Regions from separate parts of the Paenibacillus aurantiacus genome, predicted to be linked through region 2. Evidence: riboswitches for the same ligand, from Rfam matches in the RefSeq annotation. Region 2 holds a riboswitch; the other holds the start of a gene.

Region 1 (10,513 bases), on a different contig from region 2:
TTCATTTCCGTTTCAGGAAAAAAGGACGGCCCCGCATGAGGCGCGCAGGTTCTCCTTACCATTTCGATTCCGAAAGCGCTACTTCCTATTACCCCGACGAAAAAAGCCACTACTCACCGCAGGGATCCCACTTGGCATGAGCGACAAAAGGACCGGCTGTTAGCCGATCCTTCGCTTCGACGCATCTTATTCCACGACGAACCGCACCTTCGTGCCGTCCGCGTAAGACTTCAGCTGATTGCTGATCCAGGCGCCCGCGCCGCGATTATCCTTCGGATGAACATAGTCGACGTCCGCGCCTTCGCCGCCCTCCGCACACATCGCCATCGGCCATTCATCGCGGTCATAGCCGTCTTTGACCGGCACGTCTTTGAGCGACGCTTGCCGGTTGGCCTCCGCGCCGTCCCTGTCGATGGTACAGATCGCCGATTCTCCGCTCGCGATCGCTCTCTTCATGTGCGCCCCGGTCTCGGGGTATCGATCCGCCGGGAATGTCAGCGTCACCGCCGCTTGGCTGGTCTCCTGACCGCCCGGTTGCGATGTCTCTTGACCATCGTGCTGCATCGTGAACGCTTTCCAGAAATACATCGCCGCGATGGCCAACGCCACCAAATAAAAGGCGCCTCTCTTCTTCATGACTGACTCACCTGTCCCTGCTCGTTCTTCAACCAACAAGGATTAGTATTTCAGAAAATGTCCGTCCCGTCAACGAAAGCGCGCCGCCTGATCGTTAATCGATCTCCGGGAGGTTCCCTAAAGACGCCGTTACAGAGCGCCCGATCGGCCAAGACGGAGCACGACCGCGAGCGTACGCCAAAACTCCAGCGAACCGCTCCTCTGCTGGATCACGCCGTCCAGATCATCGGATCCGAATTCTTGCACGAACCATGCCGGCGCGGCAATTGCACGTTCCGCCTCCAATACCTGCACCCGCCCGCTCAAGGACGCCAGCGTCGCATTGGCCGTTGCCTGCCCGTTCGTTAAGGCCGTCACTAGTCCCGACAGCTGCTTAACGCTCGCTTCCAACGCTTCGAACGACGCTCTCTCTTCCGCCGTCATCGGCACATCCCCTTTCACCAAATCGTAACGGTCCAGCCCATGGCGGTCGATGATCGCAATGAGCTTATCCGCATAATGCAAGTCCGTCGCATAACCGGCTTCCTGCAGCGCCCTGGCTGCAGAGCGCCCATCCGTATGCAGCGCCTCCCTGTACAAAGAACGGTTCCAAGACACGCCCCGTGCGATAAGATCCGAATGGTCCCGCACGCTATCCTGCCAGCTTGAATAAGCGCGAAAAGCGGCGTTCACCGTATAGACTGACCCGTCCAGGCGCTGCTCCTTGGTCGGCAGCACGACGCTGCCCGCCGGCCCCCTTCCCTTCATGCCAAACAGGTTGTTGCCCTGCACGGCAAGCTGGCTGTTCCCGCTGTTCGACTCCAAGATCGCCTGGGCGATCGTGATCGATGCCGGGACGCCGCTCAGCCGCTCGTCCGTCTGCGCTAACGGGGCCAGCGCCGCAATGAACTGTTCTCGGGTCAAGGCCACGTACTATCCCTCCCTCGTCGATCCACGCCGACCGACAAGCCAGCCTTAACTCCTGCCTATCTCCCCGGCCAGCTCCTCTTGTTCCTATCGTATGCGAAATGGTCGCAGTAGCCTGTACGAGTACACAGACAGCGCCAAATAGAAAGCCCGAATTTCACGACATGATAGCGCTATCAAGCTAGACACACGCCCGGCACGGCGGATGCATACGATATAGCACCATCCGCGAAGGAAGAAGAAGGTGTTGTCATGGACGTCCAGTTTACGGCGCTTCATTGGGTTTATCTGGCATTCATCGTGTTTATTCTGGGACTTCTTATTAAACGCCGCGATACGACGCTGATCTGCGTCGCCGGGATATTCACCCTCGGCATCATCGCGACCGAGACGCTCAGCGGCTCCGTCAGCGGCATATTTAACAGCTTTATCTATGCGATCAAAGAATTAATCGGCACCATTCTCATCATCTCCATCATCGTCGCGATGAGCCGCGTGCTCATTATTACCGGCATTAACGAAACGATGGTTCAGCCGCTAACCCGATTTCTGCGCACGCCGACAATGGCGTATTGGGGCATCGGTCTCATCATGATGGTAACCTCCCTGTTCTTCTGGCCGTCTCCGGCCGTCGCCCTCATCGGCGCCGTCCTGCTGCCGGTCGCCGTGCGTGTCGGTCTCCCCGCGCTTGGCGCCGCGGTCGCCATGAACCTATTCGGTCACGGGATCGCGCTCTCGGGGGACTATATTATTCAAGGCGCGCCCAAATTGACCGCCGATGCGGCAGGCCTTCCCGTCTCTGCCGTCATGGAAGCGAGCATACCGCTCGTCGCGGTGATGGGCATCGTCACGACGGTCGCCGCATTCTGGTACATGCGAAGAGACATGAAGCGCGGGACATGGCGGAGCGGCCTCGTCACGGACGGCAGCGCGGCATCCGAGGGCCTGACGCGTATCGTCCTGCCGGATAACGTACGAAAAAGCCTCGCCGTCCTTATCCCGCTGCTATTCGCCGCCGACGTCGTCGCGATGTTCACATTGAATTTGCAGGGCGGCGACGCGACCGCGCTCGTCGGAGGAACGGCCGTGCTGATTCTAGCCGCCGTTACGCTGCTGGCGCACCGGAACAAAGGGCTCGAGCAAACGACCGCTTACTTGATCGAAGGGTTCCAATTCGGATTCAAGGTGTTCGGCCCGGTCATTCCGATCGCTGCCTTCTTCTATCTCGGCGACGCCGGCTTCACGGCGCTGTTCGGGCCGGCACTGCCCGAAAGCTCTCATGGCATTGTCAACGACCTGGGCGTCGGGCTGGCTCATCACGTGCCGCTTAACGAAGCGGTTAGCGCCGTGACCGTGACCGTGACGGGCGCCATCACGGGTCTTGACGGCTCCGGCTTCTCCGGGATCTCGCTCGCGGGCTCCATCGCCCAACTGTTCGCATCCGCGATCGGTTCCGGAGCGGCCACCTTGACGGCGCTCGGCCAAGTCGCGGCGATCTGGGTCGGCGGCGGCACGCTCATCCCTTGGGCGCTCATCCCCGCGGCCGCCATCTGCGGCGTCAGTCCGTTCGAGCTCGCCCGCCGCAACTTGAAGCCGGTGCTGATCGGGCTTGCCGCGACGACGATCGTCGCGATGTTCCTCATTTAGCCTACAAAGTCAAAAAAACCACGAGCCTTTGATTCGCATCGATGGCTCGTGGTCTTTCTCTTGTTCGCGCATAAATGTTCAAGTAAGCAGGTATCTCACAACCCGTAAAATCGTACCGCATTCCGGTATAACGTTTCGGCTGCCGATTCGGGGGCGATGCCTTTGACCGCCGCGATTGTTTCCGCGACGGCGCGAACCATCCCCGGCTTCGTGCCGTGACCGGCGAACGGACCTTCGAACGGCCATGGACCGTCGGTCTCCGTCATGAGCAGCGCAAGCGGATATGAGCGGACAAGCGATTGAATCTCGGTCTCATAGATCACGTCGGGTGTGATGGAGACCATGCATCCAAGCGAGATCATTCGCTCCACCGTAGCGGCGGCGCCTTTGAACCAGTGAAAGTGGGCGCGTGTCACGCGATGCTTCTCCAGCAATTCGAGCGCTTTGTCCGCATCTTCGTAGACGGCGTGAAGGACGATCGGACGGTCCGTCTCCGCGGCGAAGCGGACGAATCGCTCCAGCAAGGCCAGATGGCCTGATTCGTCGAATGCCGCTCCGGCCTCCTCTGCTTCCGTCCGCATGTAGTAGGGCAGCCCGACTTCGCCTATCGCGAATTGTTCCCCTGCTGCATTGCGCTCCTGCAACCAAGCGAATAATTGATCCAGTTCCGCGTTTGCCGGCAGCGGCTGCTCCGGATGAAATCCGTAAGCGGGCATGACCCGCTCCGGCATTCGCAGCGCCCATTCACGCACCTTGCGGGATGATTCGAGATGCATAGACACAGCTACGACAGCCTCCACATCTTCGCGAGCCGCCTCCTCCAGTAGCGGTTCCTGATCGGCGGCGGCATATAGGTCCAAATGAAGATGGGCGTCAATGTAACGTAGTCGGTTCGTCGAGCGGTTGGTCGTCTGGATCATAGCTATCCGATCACCTCTCCCGTCGGCGTACCCGACCCATTCGCCGGTTTCAACAGATCGTAGATGGCCAGCTTATATGCATTGAACGACGGGTCCGTCCACAGCGCCTCGCTCCGCGGCCGCGCGAACGGCACGTCGATCTCCCGGATCACGGTCGCGGGCGAAGGCGATAGCACGATGATCCGGTCCGACAGCAGCAGCGCTTCCTCGATGCTGTGCGTCACGAACAACACGGAGCGGCGGTCCGCTTCCCAGAGCGACAGCAGCCACGTCTGCATATGGAGACGGGTCAGCGCATCCAGCGCGCCGAACGGCTCGTCCAGACACATGAGCCGCTGCGGGGAGAGCAGCGCGCGAAGGAACGACACCCGCTGCTGCATGCCGCCCGACAGCGTGTCCGGATAAGCATCGGCTTCCGCGGCCAAGCCGACCCGCGCCAGCCAGTCGGCAGCTTGCGCTTCTGCCGATCCCCGTTCGATCCCGGCAATCGTGAGCGCCATGACGATATTGGCCCGTACGGTCAGCCAGGGCAGCAGCGAAGCAGATTGCGGCATATACGCGATCCGCCCGCGCTCGCCCGTGACGCGCTGGCCGTCCATGCGGATTTCCCCGCGTGTCGGCTGCTGCAGCCCGCCGATCAGATGGAACAGCGTCGATTTGCCGCTGCCCGACGGTCCAATGATAGAGACGAACTCGCCTTCCTTGACATGCAGCGAAATATGGTCCAGCACGCGCTTCGTGCTGCGTCCTTCGGTGAACGTCTTCGCGATGTCCACCAGCTCTAACGCATATGGCATCATGCTTCGTTCACCTCCTTCCGCACCTTCCAGCGGACCGCATAACGTTCAATAAGCGCAATTGCGCCGAATAAGAGCAGGCTGAACAGCACGATGAGCAGAATGCCACCGAAGACGCGGCTCGTCTCCCAGCCTCTGGACGACAGGCGGATGTAGTAGCCTAGCCCTTCGTTCGAACCGAGCGCCTCCGCATAGATGGCGCCGATGACGCTATAGGAAGCGGCAATCTTCAGTCCTGCGAACAAGTGGCCGAGCGCCCCCGGCAGCTCCAGCTTCCAAAAGATCTGCTGCTTGCTTGCGCCGATCATACGCATATAATGCATCAACTTGGGATCCGCCTGCTGGAGTCCGGTCAGCATCGACACACTGACCGGGAAGAAGCAGACCAACAGGAGCAAGATGAGCTTCGGGAGCACGCCGAACCCGAACCAGATGACGAGCAGGTCGCCCAGCACGATGACCGGCACGTTCTGTGTCAGCACGAGCAGCGGATACAGACCCGCGCGGGCGCCCGGAATCAAATGCAGCAAAGCGGCGAGCGCAAGGCCCGCCGCCGTACCGGCCGCAAATCCAATCAGCGTCAGTCGAATGGTCGCTGCCGCGTGACCCATCAGCCTCGGCCATTCCGCCCCCATCTCATGAAAGACTGCCAGCGGAGACGGCAGTATCCATTCCTCGATGGCAAACAGCGCGACCGCCGCTTGCCATAAAACGAGGAAGCCAAGAAGGCATGCGACCGGAGGGCCTAATTTGCGCAACCCCCGGCTATTGCCCATCCGGATATTTCTCCAGAAGACGTCCCATCGAAGCGCCGTTCTCCGGATTGTAGTAGATTTTGATTTGGGAGATAACCGATGCGCAGCCCATCTCCGTCATCGCTTCGTTCATCTGCCGCACGACGTCCAGCAGATGCGTCAACTCGCCCTCCATGGTCGTCTCGAGCGGTGCGACGCGGTACGGCACGCCAGCTGATTTGATGATGTCGATCGCGCGGTCCACATAGGGAATGACGCTCTCGCCGCCGGGTGTCGTCGGTAAAATTTGAATGCTCACTAACGCGTTAGCCATGAATGAAGCCACCTTTCGTCTTGTTCGCGTTCGTCGTTATTGCGGGAGGAATTCGTTCGTGAACGCCTTGTCCGCTTCCAATTGCTTGTCGAGCAGCTTGTGGTCGTACATCCACTGCGCATAGTTCTGCCACACTTCGAGTTTCTGCTCGCCCCAGCGCGGCGCGTCGTCCCGATATTTGGGACTCAGCCACTTCTGGCTAGCGCGCACGAGCTCGGCGTTCAAGTCCGGCTCAGCCTTGATCAGCAGCTCCGCCGCATCGGCCGGGTTCGCGATCGCATATTGGTAGCCTTCCGCGGCGCCGGCGACGAATGCCTGCACGAGCTCCTTCTTCTCGGCGATCATCTTCTCGCTCGTCGCGAGCACCGGCGTATAATAATCCAACTTGTCGCTATAGTCGGTTAAATAGATCATGTTCAGCTTCTCGCCGCGCAGCTCGGCTTCGACGCCTGTCCACGCGTAATAGATCCACGCGAAGTCGATGTTGCGCTTCACGGCCGTGAAGAAATCCGCGTCGCCGATGCTGATGTTATTCACTTTGGAGGCGTCTGCCTGCTCCTCTTGCATCAGCGATTCAATGACCGCCTGCTCGGCTGGCGAGCCCCATCCGCCGTAAGTCTTGCCCTCGAAATCCTTCGGGGTCTTGATGCCTTTGTCCGCAGGAGAGGCGAAACCGGACGTATTATGTTGAATGACTGCGGCGAGGGATACGAGCGGCACGCCCTGAATACGAGCCTGCGTAATGCCTTCCTGATAGCTGACGCCGAATTCGGCCGCGCCGGAGGCGATCATTTTGTCCGCGCCTGCTTCGGTCGGCTGAATGATCTCCACATCGAGTCCATGCTCGCGGAAGAACCCTTTGTCGCGCGCTACGTACAAGCCGGTATGGTTCGTATTCGGCGTCCAGTCGAGCACGACCTTTACCTTCGTCAGCGGCTTGTCCCCGGCAGCGCCTTCCGCTTCTTTGCCGTCGGCTGTATTCGTCGATGCGCCGCTGCCCGCGGTCGCATTCCCATTGTCCGGTTGAGCCGCGTTGTTAGCCCCGCAGCCCGATAGGACGAGCATGAACGTCAACAGCGCCAGCCCCCATATACTGCTTTTGGTGCGATTCCCGTTCTTCCTCATACATCCTTGCTCCTTCCTGCATATCCAAGATGAGCGTTCGAAGCGATAAAGCATCCTCCTGTTCTCCATAAGAAAAAGCGTCCTCCGATTCGGAAGACGCTTCGCTATTGCGTGTTTCGGCCGCTGCCTGCTCGCCCAATTCAAAGGGGAAGCGGCATCGCGCCCGTGCAATTCCTACGCTGGCATTATCCAGATCAGGTCCAAGGGTCGGGATTTCTCGTCAATCCCCTCTCAGCCGGTCATCACCAGCTCCCCCATGCTATTCAGTTCGTCGCACCCCCTATTATAGCACCTGATGAGAAAAATACCATCCTTCTATGGAAATGGAGAAATTTCACCGCGCTGGGTCTCCTCCTACACCCTAGCCGCCATCCCGACGTAAGATGAAGCATCAATTTCCCGCGGGAGGTCAACAAATGAAAATGGTCGTTACGGGAGGAGCGGGATTCATCGGCTCCCGTCTTGTTCAAACCTTGCTCAACCTCGGGTCGGAGGTCCACGTCCTGGATAATTTATCGACCGGCAGTACCATCCATCCGCTTGCCACGCTGCATAAAGTGGATATTTGTCATCCGCAAGCGCGAGAGATGATCGCCGCGCTTAAGCCGGATGTCGTCTACCATCTGGCTGCGCAAGCCGATGTACAGCGATCCATCCAGGAGCCGGACTTTGATGCCAGCGTCAACGTCGTGGGCACGTTAAATCTGCTAGAGGCTTGCCGCCGCGCCAATGTCCGCAAATTCATCTTCGCCTCGACGTCGGCGGTGTACGGGAAGCTGCAAAAAGAAAAGCTGGTCGAAACGGATCCGACGCAGCCGATTTCATACTACGGTTTATCCAAAATCACCGCCGAACATTACATCCGTCTGTATCACGATTTGTACGGACTGAATTACACCATTCTCCGGTACGGCAACGTCTACGGACCGGGACAGACCGCTAAGGGGGAAGGCGGAGTTGTGGCCGTCTTCATGGATCGTATCGCGCGCGGCATGCCGCTGCCGATCAACGGCGACGGCGAACAAACCCGCGATTTTATATTTGTCGACGACGTGGCAGAGGCGAATATCGCGGCAATCCGGTTTGGCGATCAAGGTACCTTCCATGTCAGCACAGGCAGCAGCGCCTCCGTCAACCGGGTCGTCGACGTTCTGCAGGACATCCACGGCTCGCAGGTTCCCGTCCTTTATCGGGAGGCCAAAGCGGGCGATATCCAGGATAGCTGTCTCGATAACAGTCTGGCGGAGGCCGTGCTTTCATGGAAGCCGGCCATCTCCCTCGAGGAAGGACTTCTTCGAACGTACCAATTCCGCAAGCCGCAATAATTCGTCTATTATCGATACCAACAGCCTTGTTTCTCCGGCGGTTCCGACCGATCCGGGAAACAAGGCTGTTTCTTATGTGTCATATACGGTTCCTTGCAAGGAATAGGGACCGATGATCCGGGCCCGTTGTTCTTTCGAACGGACGGAGAGATAGAACAACTGCGTCCCGCCTTGCGCCTGAACCGTTTCGCTTTCAACGTATCTGGCCTTGAGGAAGCAACTTTCCAGTGTCCAATAAATAAGAGGGCCGCTTGGGGCATCCCGGCGCAGGATGACTTCAAGTTCCCCGGTATCCCAATGTGGCGGCTTATCCCACGCGATCTCCATCTTGAGCACGATGCGGTCGCCCGGGGATGTATCCGGAAGCAATACGGACGTCAACGTAATCTCCTCGTCGCCGACGAGGAAAGGCAGGAACGTGCCGGCAGCCGCTCCGTTCTTCTGCGTGAATTTCATGATCGTCCCTCTCTCCTCTCAAATGACGCTCAGCATATTCACGAATCGGCTCGTATATAGGGAAGGATTGAACTCCGCCAGCACGTGACGCTGCGCGTGAGTGCGAATATGCTCTCTTAATCCCACATGGTACATTAATTCCAGCGCTTCCTTGACGGCATGCTCGATGTTGCCCAGCGAATAGAATTTACCGGTCTCGTTATGGTAGATCGAGCTGGACACCCCGTCCGAACTCGTCGATAATACCGGGCACCTACAGCTCATCGCTTCCAAAATCCCGTACGGGGCTCCCTCCACCTTGGACGTCGAAATCAGCATGCCGCCCGAATCGCCGATCTTCGAGAATACCTGCTGCATCTCCGCGTTCGGTACGTTGGCTCGAATGGTTAATCGGTTGCTCAGATTGAGCGTACCGATCATCTGCGTGAACGCTTCCCGCTCCACCGGGTTCGCCAGCGACGGATCTTCGAACATCCACAGCTGCACCTCGGGCCGGATAGCTGCGATCGATGCGCCTACTTGCAGAAATTCGCGCCAGTTCTTGTTGTCCTCGATCCGGCCAATCCAAGCGATTACTGGGTTAGGAAGCTTTGGCAGCGACTGATAGGTGAACGAGGAAGCGTCGAAGCAGTTATTGAACTGAAACTGCGGAATATGCGGGTACAAGGTTTGGAAGATCGTCGAAATATGCGGCGTTTTCGGATTGAGCAATCCCGATACGTGCGAGTTGATGATCGGAGCGGCTTCGGTCAACTTCTCCCACGCCACTCGTTGGGGTCCATAGCCTTGAATTTCAAGTATAAATTTCCCACGATAACCCATCATTCGGAATCTCGGGAACGTCTGGTGATCGGTCGTGACGATAACGACGTCATACTTGCCGGCATCCAGGATTTGTTTGATGGTAATGTCATTGCTCGTCACGAAGATCGGGAGGTCGCCCGCGTTCTGCATGCCCGCTCCCCATTGGTAATAAAGGCAGTGTGCGTTAATGCCTGCCTCCCGAAGCGCAAGGCAGCGCTGCCGGTTCAACGTCTCCACGCCCCCGCTCGGGATGTAATAGACGAATAGGATGTTCATGGTTCTCTCCCTTCTGCCGTTAGCTCATCCGGATACAATCTTCCTGCGTAAATAGCGCCACCAAAGCCCCATGGTTTTTGACGTGGACCGTCACGCCCGTCGGATGATGGTTATTCAAATTCGTGACAAGCAGTAAGCTGAAGGAACCATAGTTCGTCGGCAGATTCGGAGCGACCGCCACCGCTCCCGGCGCCAAATGGAACAATCCGACGAAAATGACGTTATGCGGGGTCTCTAGCTCCACCAGCACGTCGAATTCCTCGCCACCGTTATTGGTGATCGTTAAGTCCGCGGACTCAATATACCGGCAATCGATCTTCTCGTAAGGGGCGGAGTTCAATCTGAATACGGACATGCGCTGTCCCTCCAAAGGTGAAATCGTTCCTTACTAGTTTATGTGAGTCTCTTCCAGGGGTAAGGGCATATCCATCCGGACATGTAACCATATGTGCGTCTCCGTCCACGATTGACCATGCAAGTTATCCTTATCTCGCATTTGATGTAGGAAGCTGACGCATTTATAAGAGAAAGGAAGATACGATTTGAAACTATC
Region 2 (10,513 bases):
CCCGCAGCTGCGCGCGCGGATGGCCTTTGGCCAGATCGGCCGCATGGGCGGCGATTTTGTAGGTAATGACGCCTTCCTTCACGTCCTCCTTGTTCGGCAAGCCCAGATGCTCCTTCGGCGTCACGTAGCACAGCATCGCGGTGCCGAACCAGCCAATCATCGCAGCTCCGATCGCGGACGTAATATGGTCGTAGCCCGGCGCGATATCCGTTGTCAGCGGACCGAGCGTATAGAACGGCGCCTCGTCGCATAGCTCCAGTTGAAGATCCATGTTCTCCTTGATCAGATGCATCGGCACATGCCCCGGTCCCTCAATCATGACCTGCACGTCGTGCTTCCAGGCGATCTTCGTCAGCTCGCCCAGCGTTCTAAGCTCCGCGAATTGCGCTTCGTCGTTGGCATCGGCGATAGAGCCTGGACGGAGACCGTCGCCCAGCGAGAACGATACGTCATAGCGCTTCATGATCTCGCAAATTTCTTCGAAATGGGTATACAGGAAGTTCTCCTTGTGATGCGCCAGACACCACGCCGCCATGATCGAGCCGCCGCGCGAGACGATCCCGGTTACCCGTTTAGCCGTTAGCGGAATGTAACGCAGCAGCACGCCGGCATGAATGGTGAAATAATCGACGCCCTGCTCCGCCTGCTCGATCAGCGTGTCGCGGAACACTTCCCACGAGAGGTCTTCAGCCTTGCCGTCCACCTTCTCCAGCGCCTGGTAGATCGGCACGGTGCCGACGGGCACCGGCGAGTTGCGGATGATCCACTCGCGCGTCGTGTGAATGTTCTTGCCTGTCGACAGGTCCATGATCGTATCGGCGCCCCAACGGGTCGCCCACGTCATCTTCTCGACCTCTTCTTCGATTGAGGAGGCGACCGCCGAGTTGCCGATGTTCGCATTGATCTTCACGTGGAAGTGACGGCCGATAATCATCGGTTCGCTCTCCGGGTGGTTGATGTTGGCCGGTATGATGGCGCGTCCCGCCGCGATCTCGCCGCGGACGAATTCCGGCGACATGCCTTCGCGAATCGCGATGTACTCCATCTCCGGCGTCACGATGCCTTGGCGCGCGTAATGAAGCTGCGTCACGTTACGGCCTTCGCGGGCGCTCAGCGGCTTGCGCGCCAGACCCGGGAACAGCTCGGCGCCGCGCTTACTGGCGGTTTCCTCCGAGTGAAAGCCGTTGTCGAGCGGCTTCACTTCGCGCCCGTCGTACGCTTCGACGTCACCGCGCTCCTCGATCCATGCGCGGCGCAATGCAGGCAAGCCGCGGCGCACATCCGCTTCGTACGTCTCATCCGTGTAAGGTCCGCTCGCATCATACACGCGCACCGGTTCGTTCGGCTCATCGCTGCCGCGCACGGAGCTTGGCGACAATGCGATCTCGCGCATCGGCACGCGAAGGTCGGCGCGGCTCCCTTGTACATATACTTTCCGGCTGCCTGGCAGCGGGGTCGTCAATATCGGCATAATAAAAAACCTCCTAGGCTGGATGTGAAATCCCCTAGGAGGCATGAACAGCAAGTTGAAGCGGACAGGCGCGAACTCACCGCACCTTAATCAGATCCGCTACGAGAATCGTGCATGTCACGCCGCAACCGCCGCTTCCATACAGGAAATCGGCAACGCGATAACGCAACAATGCAATAATGCATCTCGATCTCTCTCGCTTCAACCGATGCGATATCCGGCATGAATGGCCGGTCTGTGCGAACGTTACGCCGTAATCAAGACTCGCCCCGAACGAGGCCGAAGTGGCCGCCGCTAGCGTAGTCGATCCGATCCCGATGCACAAAAAAACCGCTCCGGCGAAGGAGCGGTCTGTTCACGCGGTTCACCTGCAAGCCAGCCGGACCAATCACGTCCCGGCCGCGAACAGGAGCAGTCAAAGCCGGCCGCTGCGCAAGCCGCCGAAGAGGCGTTGCTGCGGGCAGGTATGACGAATTCGCACGCACATTCCCACTTTCCTACGCTGGCATAACCCAGATCAGGTTCGAAGGGACCAAGGCGTTGCTCGCCTTATCTCAGCCCAGTTGGGCGCCCCTAGTGGATTTCATGGTACGACTATACCCCGCGCTTATAAATGCTGTCAACCCTTTTTCTTCCTGCTGCAATGGCTTATTGCTTGCGGTGTACGCCGTACGTTTGGTTCACATTGCCGGCGATCGTCACAGTTACGGAGACGGTCTTCACCGTCCCGTTACTGTATTGGACGCGGAAAACAAAGGTCAGCGGACCGTCCGTCAAGCGCTCGAAACCGCTCTCCCACAGCTCGCCGCTCCATGCGGTCTTAGCCGGGTTATCCGCCGTCAATTGGACAGCGGATCCGTTCATCGTCACGTCCACCCGGACAGCCTTCGTAAGGGTGCCCGTCTCCGTCGTTTGAGCGCGGAGCATGAACTTCTCGCCAGCCCAAAACACGTGCGCTCCCCGCGGTTCGTTCTCGTTGCCGCTCTTCTCGAGGTTGTAGGCGCGTCGCCGCTTGTCCCACTCCTGCGTGTGCTGGACCGATCCCGTCAAACCAAGCGGAAGCACCGCGATCGTCTTGGTGACCACGACAGGCGGCGCCTGGCCATCCGAGATCGAGAGCGTCACCGTGTAATTTCCTGGCTGAACGGCTTTGAAGGCAGGCCCGGCCGTTGTATACGGAACGCTCGTCTCCAGTGGATAGGTCGTCGTCTGGCCGCCAGGCGCGGTCACGCGGTATGTCAGCGACAATCGGTCGCCATCCGGATCGGTTAACGCATGACGCAGCTGAACCGTATCGCCTTCATAGACGGGGCTCGGCGTCCAGTCGAAGTCGCCGGACGGAGGGTCGTTCGTCACGATCGTGAAGTATTTGGGCGAGCTCCAACCGCTCCAATCGTAGCCGTCGAAGACACGCGTATTCACATGGAGCAGCGTCTTCTCCGGCAAATTCACCGTCGGCGCGAACTGTCTCTGGCCGCCCGATCGAATGCCCGTATCAGCGATCACCGTGCCGTCCTGTCTGGAGATTCGAAGATGGAATTGCGACTGTGCATCCCCGTCTGGATCGCTGTACGTCCATTCGAAGAGCGGACGCAGCTCCTTCACCACGATTGGAACTGCCGGATTCGCGCTGCCCGGGTTCGTCACTTCGGCAGATGGCAGGCGGTTCACGATCGTAATCAGCCTGGTCGCCTCCGCGCTTTGGCCCGTGGAATCCTCGACCACCTGGCGAATCCGGAACATACCGAGCGACGTGAACGTCTTCGACCAGGTGGTGCGGGAAGTGCTCTGCAGCGTCTCGGTCTCGCCAGCTCCCGATCTCGATACATAGTACGCATGCGGCAGTCGTTCTCTGCCGCCGTCCTCCTTATCGTAGGCCGTGGAGGAAATAATGATGGCCGCGCCGCGATGCGTCTCGATCGGATTGGCTGTAAAGCCGGGGACCGGCGGGTCATCAGGGGCCGGCAGGCTTGTGATGGACAGGTACTCGACGTGATACTCGCTCCATGCCCCGTACTCGTCCTTGACGGCCATGCCGATCTCGTACGTCCCCGTCTCCGTCGGCGTCACGAGTTTCTTGGCCGCGTATGTGCCGCTAGGAGCTAGATAATAAAACCGTTTCTCCATAATGCCGCGATTGACCTTGTAATCCATGCCCGTGTTCTCGAGCGAATAGTCCGAGGAGCTCGAATAGCGGTCCGGATCGCGGCTGCGGTCCGTCCACGTGATGTATCCCTCTCCCCCTTGCGCCACGTCGAAATCCGCGATCGGCCGTCTGTGGACCGTAATCATCTGTTCGAACGTATTCGAGGATTTCCGATAACTGCCGAACACTTGGCTCGGATAAAGATAATCGGGGTTCGGGTCATCCTTCGCTCGAAGCAAGATGGCGTAATCGCCAACCGCATCAAAGGCCAGCTGGGCATTGGCAAAGGTCTTGCCGTGCAGCTTGGATACGCCTTGGTTGCGGATAAAGCGAGGCGTGTGGCGCACCGACCAATCATATTGCCCGCCTGCTGCCGGATCGTTCTCCGGATCGGAGAAGACGATGTCGCCGTACCGAATATCCGCTTTGGCCGCGCCTTCATCCCAGATCGCATAGGCGCGAGACCATGGCGAGACGCTGTCCAGCGTTTTGTAGAAGATGCTGCCAAGCGTGACGTACGATTTATCGCTGAAATAACCGAACTTCCCTTCCGCATACGTCGCGTCCTTAGCCGTCAGAATCGGCGTATTGTTCAGGAAAACCTCGATTACTTCGCCCGACATCCGGACTTTCAGCACATAATCCTTTTGACTCTGGAACGGATAGGATACGCTGTCCAGCACCGTGCGGACGCCGGATTTATACACCGCCAAGGCCAATGACCGCCCGTCGCTCTCGACCGCGTAACGCTGCGTCGGACTGCTCATCCGGAAGGAATATCCGAACCATTCGTCGTCGTATGCAATGTCACGGATATTAAACGTAAAACGCGATTCAAAGTCTTTCAAGACCGTTGATGTCGGCGAAAAGAATTGGCCGTTCGTGAACGATTTGACGATCGCAGGCGTTGTAGACGGCTGCCCAACGGAAATATTGAGGTAGACGTAATCCTGCGGGTTGTCGCAGCCCGTGCATGGAATACCAGAGAAAGAGGCAAATACGCCGTCCTGAACATATTCCCCGTAGACCTGCGAGGTAAAGTTACATGGGGCTCCGGCTTGGCCAATTGTCGTCCCATTCCGATCCACAACCTCATGATATCCATAACGGACGTCTGGGTCATAGCTTGTACACACGTTCGTTCGGTTGGTTCGGTTACCTTCGATCGTGACTGTCGAACTTTCGCTGTAACTCGTCCGCCCGTTGGTCCAGTCTATGTAGTATTGCGGGCCGAGCCGTTGATTTGGGCCGCCGTTGTAATAATACTTCTTGAATTCGTCGTTACTTGTTCCGTCGTTCAAGGTCTTTTTGACCGCACCTGTAGACGTATTAATGACCTTCAGCTCCGCCATCATGTTCGGGATCACATTGCCTGGGCTGGAGTAATAGTCGTAATAATATTTGGCGTAGAGCTCGCCGTTGATTGGATCCAGTGCCAGAGATGCCATTTGCTCATAGGTCATCATGTAGACGCTCGTGTAACCGGCTTGCATCGTTGTGCCGACTAAGCCCCCCGATGGTCTTGTGTCCGAGGGCTGCAAATATACGCGCCACATGAGCTTGCCGGCTGCGCTGTATTTGGCCACGTTCAGATCGGGCATGCCGCGCAACCCATTGTACGAATATTGGCCGTAGTACTCGTATTGATACCAGTTACCCGCCGCATCGAAGAATGGTTCGCTGGCCGGCCGGTAATAGAGGCGCTCCGTCTCTATATTGTTTTTGGCATAATCGTATTTCGGAGCAGGGGCGGTTTGGGCGCTATGGAAGGTTACGCTTAGGTCGGTATTGATCTTGTACCAGTACTGAAAAATCTCTCCCCCCTTGACATAATAACGGCCGCCTTGTACGAGCATGCTTGTGCCGATGCCTTTGACAAACGATTCGGTCGTATAGCCATTGTTAATGGTCAAACCGTTGTCTGTTCTAAGTTTATTCAACTGCTGCTGGTAGGCGGGGGTATCGATCGAACTGCGCAGTTCTTTACCCGTAAAGGCATCGTAAACCACAAGTTCCTCATAATAGTAGGACTGCCGATCATAGCGACCATACCATTTGCGCTTGGCATAAATATAGCCGTCTGCCAGCTTCCAGTCGGAGAAGTATTGCGGTTCCATACTCACCTGGATGTCTCGGTTGTTGGAGTCTTGCATGGTCATGACTCGGTAATTTGGCATCCGCAGCACAAAAGCGAACGGGCTGCCATTGGTGTATTCTCTTGAGACGGTGCCCCACGATCCATAGGTAACTTTAATCGGGCTAAGCTTCTTCGGATCGAGCGCATAAATCTTGGAAGAATAATAAGGCGAACCACTCGTGTCAAAGGATTGCAAATACGTGCTGAAATACACGTATTTTTTGTTGGAATAGAGCTTGCCCTCTTGGCTATAATCTCCGCCATCGAACCGGATGAACTGCTTCGAATCCGGATCTAGCAACGGGGATGAGAAGGTGGACGTATTGCCCTCAACCGAGCGCCAAGGAGAGAGACGGTTCGGACCAAACCCGTTATCATTCATAATGAGCGTCTCATAGGAATTGTAGGTCTTCCCGCCGCCACCGAATATAGTGGAGCTGATCCGGTAGTTTTTCATGTCCTGCGTCCCGAAGTTGCGTCCTTCCAATCCGACAAGCTTCTTGCCCTGTACTTCCCATAGGTTGGCCGCACTGTATACCGGTTGGTTCGTGTTCGTGACATATAGCGGCTGCTTCATGATCTCGGCAGGCGTCAGCTCCGTGTAGCCGTCCAGGTCCGGATTCGGGTTCTTGCCTTCCACCGTGAAGCTGACTTCAGGCGCTTGATTCACGACATCCATAGTCAGCGTGGTTACGACTTCGTCCTCCGTATCGTCGAATTTCCCGTAAGCCTCCGTGACTTTCGCATAAAAGAGGTATTTACCGACTCGAGACGGAGTGAACGTCGTCTTCTCCAGCGTGCCTGCATGCGATTTCCATGCATCATCGGCAAAACCATTGTTGTTGGCGTCGTACTTATACTTGTATAAGGCTTTCACGATCGGATCGCCGTCCGGGCTCGTCGAGCGATTCAAGATTTCGGCCGTCTCGCCGCGAATGGCGACCGGCGGCACGCCAAGTTTGGCGATAGGAGGCAAATCCGGTTTGACGGTAATCGTGCAATAAGCCGGCTCGAGTGACTTCAACCCGTTGGCATCGTACACGTAAAGTCCCACGGTTACGGTGATGTTGGACGATGTGCCGTTGAAGTAGCCCGAAGTTTTCTTGTTCATCCATTCGTCGCGAGAATGGTTGATCGCGATGCCGAGCGGACTGTAGCTGCGGCTTGAATCGAATGCGCTATCCGGAATTGGATGATTCTCGATGACCGTTGCCGGGCAGCCAATGACCGGGACCGGGTTAGGCGGCACAACATTGATATAGGTACATGCTGTAGCGGTTGCGCCCCATTCGTCGCGCATTTGGCCGCAGACATTATGCCAGCCCAAGGTGTCCATCTTTATCCCATGCTGGCCGTTGCCGTATTCGATACTCTTCGATGGGATTGACTTAATGAAGTCGGACCCTGCCGAAAAGTTGAAGCCCATGAAGTACAGGGAGTCCCCATCCGGATCGCTCGGCGTGGGTACCGTTGGATCTTCGAGAAAGACGAGATCCAGCGTTGTCCCGGCGATGACTTCATGTATGGCCGTTTTGGTATCGTTGGGCCGCGTGAAACCGACTTGGAAGGTTGGCGGACCGTTCTTAGTTGGTCCCGATACATGTAAGCTCTTCGGTCCGATCCAGCTGCTTTCGCCGCAGCTTGTCTTGATTTTCATGTAGACACTGTGGTTGCCAACCCCAATAACCCAAGGGTAATGGCCAAAGGAAAAGGAGGAGTCTGTCGTTTGGCCAGCAACGTCAGGTCCGATCCACGTCCCGCTGCGTTCGATCTTAAATGAATGCGAGATGTAAGAGCAGCCGTTCAATTGAAATTCCTTCGGACGGAGCTGGAAGGAATCCTTGTAGGCAATAGATTCCGGCACGACATCGAAGTCTCCTGTGAAGCTCTGCGCTGCCTGATAGTAGAAGGAGACGTAAGCTTTCTTCTGCGTCGTGCTCAGACTCACGTTAATCTTGTTCCCGGTGCCGACAGTGTCGTCATAGCGGATGTACGACAAGCTTGAACCATTTATGGACCCGTACTGGGGATCGGCATTAAATTGTTCGGTGTAAGGGAGAGAAGCGATGGGTTTAATCTCCTCCTTCTCCATTTTGTACGTTCCAGTCGAACCGTTCCTCACCATATGCCGAATGCTGATTTGCGCATCGCTTACGACCTCATACACGAGATGCAAATGCATGCGTTGAAAATCGCCGGCATTGTACTTGAATGTACCAAACGGTCCGCTGGTGTATGTCCCGGTTGTGCTCGGTTCCGTGCCGGTCGTCGTCTTGCGGTAGCCAACGTATTGGTATCCGCTGGCATTCGGAATGGTAGCTGTATACGATTGGCCCTCGGCGAGCTTATCGACATGGTTCTTGAATGGGACCGGATCGAGGCTCGCGCCAGTTGTCGTGAAGTGCTGGACGTCTACCGCCGCTCCGGTTTCGTAGTAGAAATTGATGTATTTCGTGTCATACGTTCCGTTATAGGTAAATGAGCTCGGCTTGCCTTCGGTGATCGAGCCGCCGGAAGGGGCGGTTTCATTTTGCTCCTTATATCCTACGTACGTATACTTCGAGCTTGTTCCCGGTACGGCGGAATATGGTTTATTCACCTCCATGGACCTCGATTCGGCGTTCGTTTGGCCAGTGAATAGGTGGTCGATATTGGCGCCATCTGTGGTGAAGTGGTGGACTTCTAGGGAACCGTCAAGGGTGAATTCGAAGACTATAGGAAAGTAGTAGCGATATGCTTTTACATTCGGTGAAAAATCATCGGGATTTAATTCCCTTGTTATTACATTGTAAGGCTCGTCGGCTGTTAGAATCCCTCGCATGGTAGCATCAAATGTAACGGAGCTTCCGTTTATTACCTTGCTTCCTGTCTTGATGGAAGGCCTGGATTTCGCTATACCGACCCATTTGGCATAGTTTGAATAAGACTCCCCTGATCGAGATCGTTGGAATAGGTCGGCGTCAGTTGTTGCATTGAAAGGGATGATATCTACATCTCTTACAGTTCGGCCTGGGAAAGAAAAGCTATAACCCAGGTGAGTCATTACGACTTCTTCGTCTTTACCAATTCCATTGACCCATTCGCCTTGGGAATTTGTCCATACTTCGTACGACATAAAGCCAACGGCATACCTCTCGGTGGGGCCGCCGCCATTCTTTACAGGAGTTATATATGAGTTCCCGCCAATTTGTCCGTTAGCATCCACCATTTTTAGTCCGTAAAAAAAATTAAGAATTAGTGATGTGATTAGTATGATGTTGAGGCCAGTTTTAGTCTGTCGCAATTAATGCCTACCTCCAAGGGTTTTTCAACATTACCATAGTTTCGTATCCCATGTGGATCCCTACATAACTTACTTTCTTAATGGACATCTCTTTATAGTCCCGATCGTTTTTATCCAAATCACTTCTATCTACAATTGGATAGTAATTCAATCGGTACCCATTTTCAGGATAGCGTAAATATGTTGGGGAATACCGATTTCTGAGAGTTTCTTTCGGTCCAACAAAATAGAGATTGGTTACGGCGATTCCTGTATCGGTAGAGCTGACACGAATATATGACGCGCCTTTATTATCCTTTGCTAAGTCCAGTCTATAAAAGGTTGTTCCTTGGAATTGAAAAGGGAAAGCTTCTTGATTGATAATTGTCACCTTGTTAATTTGTTTTCCGGTATCGGTAAGCATACTAGGGCTGTCCTTGAAGTATTTGAGGTATGGCTGAAGACTACTAGCATCTGGTGCAATTTTCTTGAATTCTGGTACTTCTTTGCTGCCAACCCACACAAATTTAAGAGTTGAATCCCATTCGACAGATACGTTTAGCAGGTTGACTACTTGGAGGGGAACGAGAATTCTTCCGCTTTCGGACTGAACGGTTTCGTTAAGCTCTACAGACTTTCCGTTTACAACAGCGATCTGACTTCCGATCGTCAGCAGAATATTAGTTTTAATATTATTTATCTGAAGTGTTTTTCCTGAAAGGGCGAAGTTGACTCCGAGTTTTTCCCCGATGAAGCGAATGGGGACCAAGACGGCACCATTAGATATCTTCGGTTGAACATCTGATGATAAAACACGAGCGTTAAACAATACTTTTACCGGCATATTCGAACTAACGATTTTGGGAAGTGCAGCCGATGCTTGACCCGCCCCGAACGACCCGATTGTAGCGCCGAGCAATGCAGCTGCTGCGACCGCCTTCAATGTATTTCTCATTTTGTTCATCCTCTCGTATTAGCGGTTCTTTTACCGATAGAACCCGTTATGTAGTTAACACGTGTTTAGTCGCGTCCTGGCTGTCGTCTATTTCCCAAGTTCAGCCAATAAAGCCGACGCCTTCCCGCCGTTAGCCTCGACCATAAAATCAATAGATTCGATGTTCTTTTGCGTAAGAACAAAAGCGGCATTGGTCGTCAGGCTCTCCCCTGGCCCCAGCCGCCAGGCCATAAGCAATTCAGGGCTGTTCAAAGCCTGAAGGTATTCCTTCTTGACCGACGTCGCCGGAAGCGCAACCCTCTTGTCGCTATTGATCAGAAAGGCAAACTTCGGCGTAAAATCCTGATAATCGAATCCAATACTCTTATCCGTTTGATTGCTCAAAGTGAGCTGTACGTTGGCTAAATAATAGGGCGTTCCAAAATAGGACAGCTCATACTGCTTCTGCAGCTCTCTAGCTTCCGCCGAATCAATCGGATAAATCTCGAACTTGCCTACCGTGGCGCTAAATCCACCAGAGTCGACCGTAACCGGCAACGGTT

The links. Region 2 has a riboswitch for thiamine pyrophosphate ahead of ACFFSY_RS30285 (hypothetical protein). Riboswitches for the same ligand answer to the same signal wherever they lie in the genome.
Region 1: another riboswitch for thiamine pyrophosphate. It lies ahead of ACFFSY_RS27180 (ABC transporter substrate-binding protein); the one in region 2 lies ahead of ACFFSY_RS30285 (hypothetical protein).

The regions. Positions count from the first base shown of each region.
Region 1 is NZ_JBHMDO010000044.1:67,520-78,032, reverse strand. Features, by position in the region: gene ACFFSY_RS27215 (NucA/NucB deoxyribonuclease domain-containing protein) at 187-636, opposite strand; gene ACFFSY_RS27210 (glycoside hydrolase family 73 protein) at 766-1,545, opposite strand; gene ACFFSY_RS27205 (hypothetical protein) at 1,795-3,189, shown strand; gene ACFFSY_RS27200 (TatD family hydrolase) at 3,285-4,109, opposite strand; gene ACFFSY_RS27195 (ABC transporter ATP-binding protein) at 4,112-4,906, opposite strand; gene ACFFSY_RS27190 (ABC transporter permease) at 4,906-5,682, opposite strand; gene ACFFSY_RS27185 (thiamine-binding protein) at 5,672-5,974, opposite strand; gene ACFFSY_RS27180 (ABC transporter substrate-binding protein) at 6,011-7,099, opposite strand; TPP riboswitch at 7,254-7,365, opposite strand; gene ACFFSY_RS27175 (NAD-dependent epimerase/dehydratase family protein) at 7,516-8,424, shown strand; gene ACFFSY_RS27170 (hypothetical protein) at 8,497-8,880, opposite strand; gene ACFFSY_RS27165 (glycosyltransferase family 4 protein) at 8,899-9,960, opposite strand; gene ACFFSY_RS27160 (hypothetical protein) at 9,980-10,315, opposite strand; gene ACFFSY_RS27155 (DUF1796 family putative cysteine peptidase) at 10,503-10,513, shown strand, end outside.
Region 2 is NZ_JBHMDO010000047.1:440,199-450,711, forward strand. Features, by position in the region: gene thiC (phosphomethylpyrimidine synthase ThiC) at 1-1,471, opposite strand, end outside; gene ACFFSY_RS30285 (hypothetical protein) at 1,729-1,956, opposite strand; TPP riboswitch at 1,949-2,056, opposite strand; gene ACFFSY_RS30290 (glycoside hydrolase family 78 protein) at 2,120-8,353, opposite strand; gene ACFFSY_RS30295 (copper amine oxidase N-terminal domain-containing protein) at 9,045-9,971, opposite strand; gene ACFFSY_RS30300 (copper amine oxidase N-terminal domain-containing protein) at 10,059-10,513, opposite strand, start outside.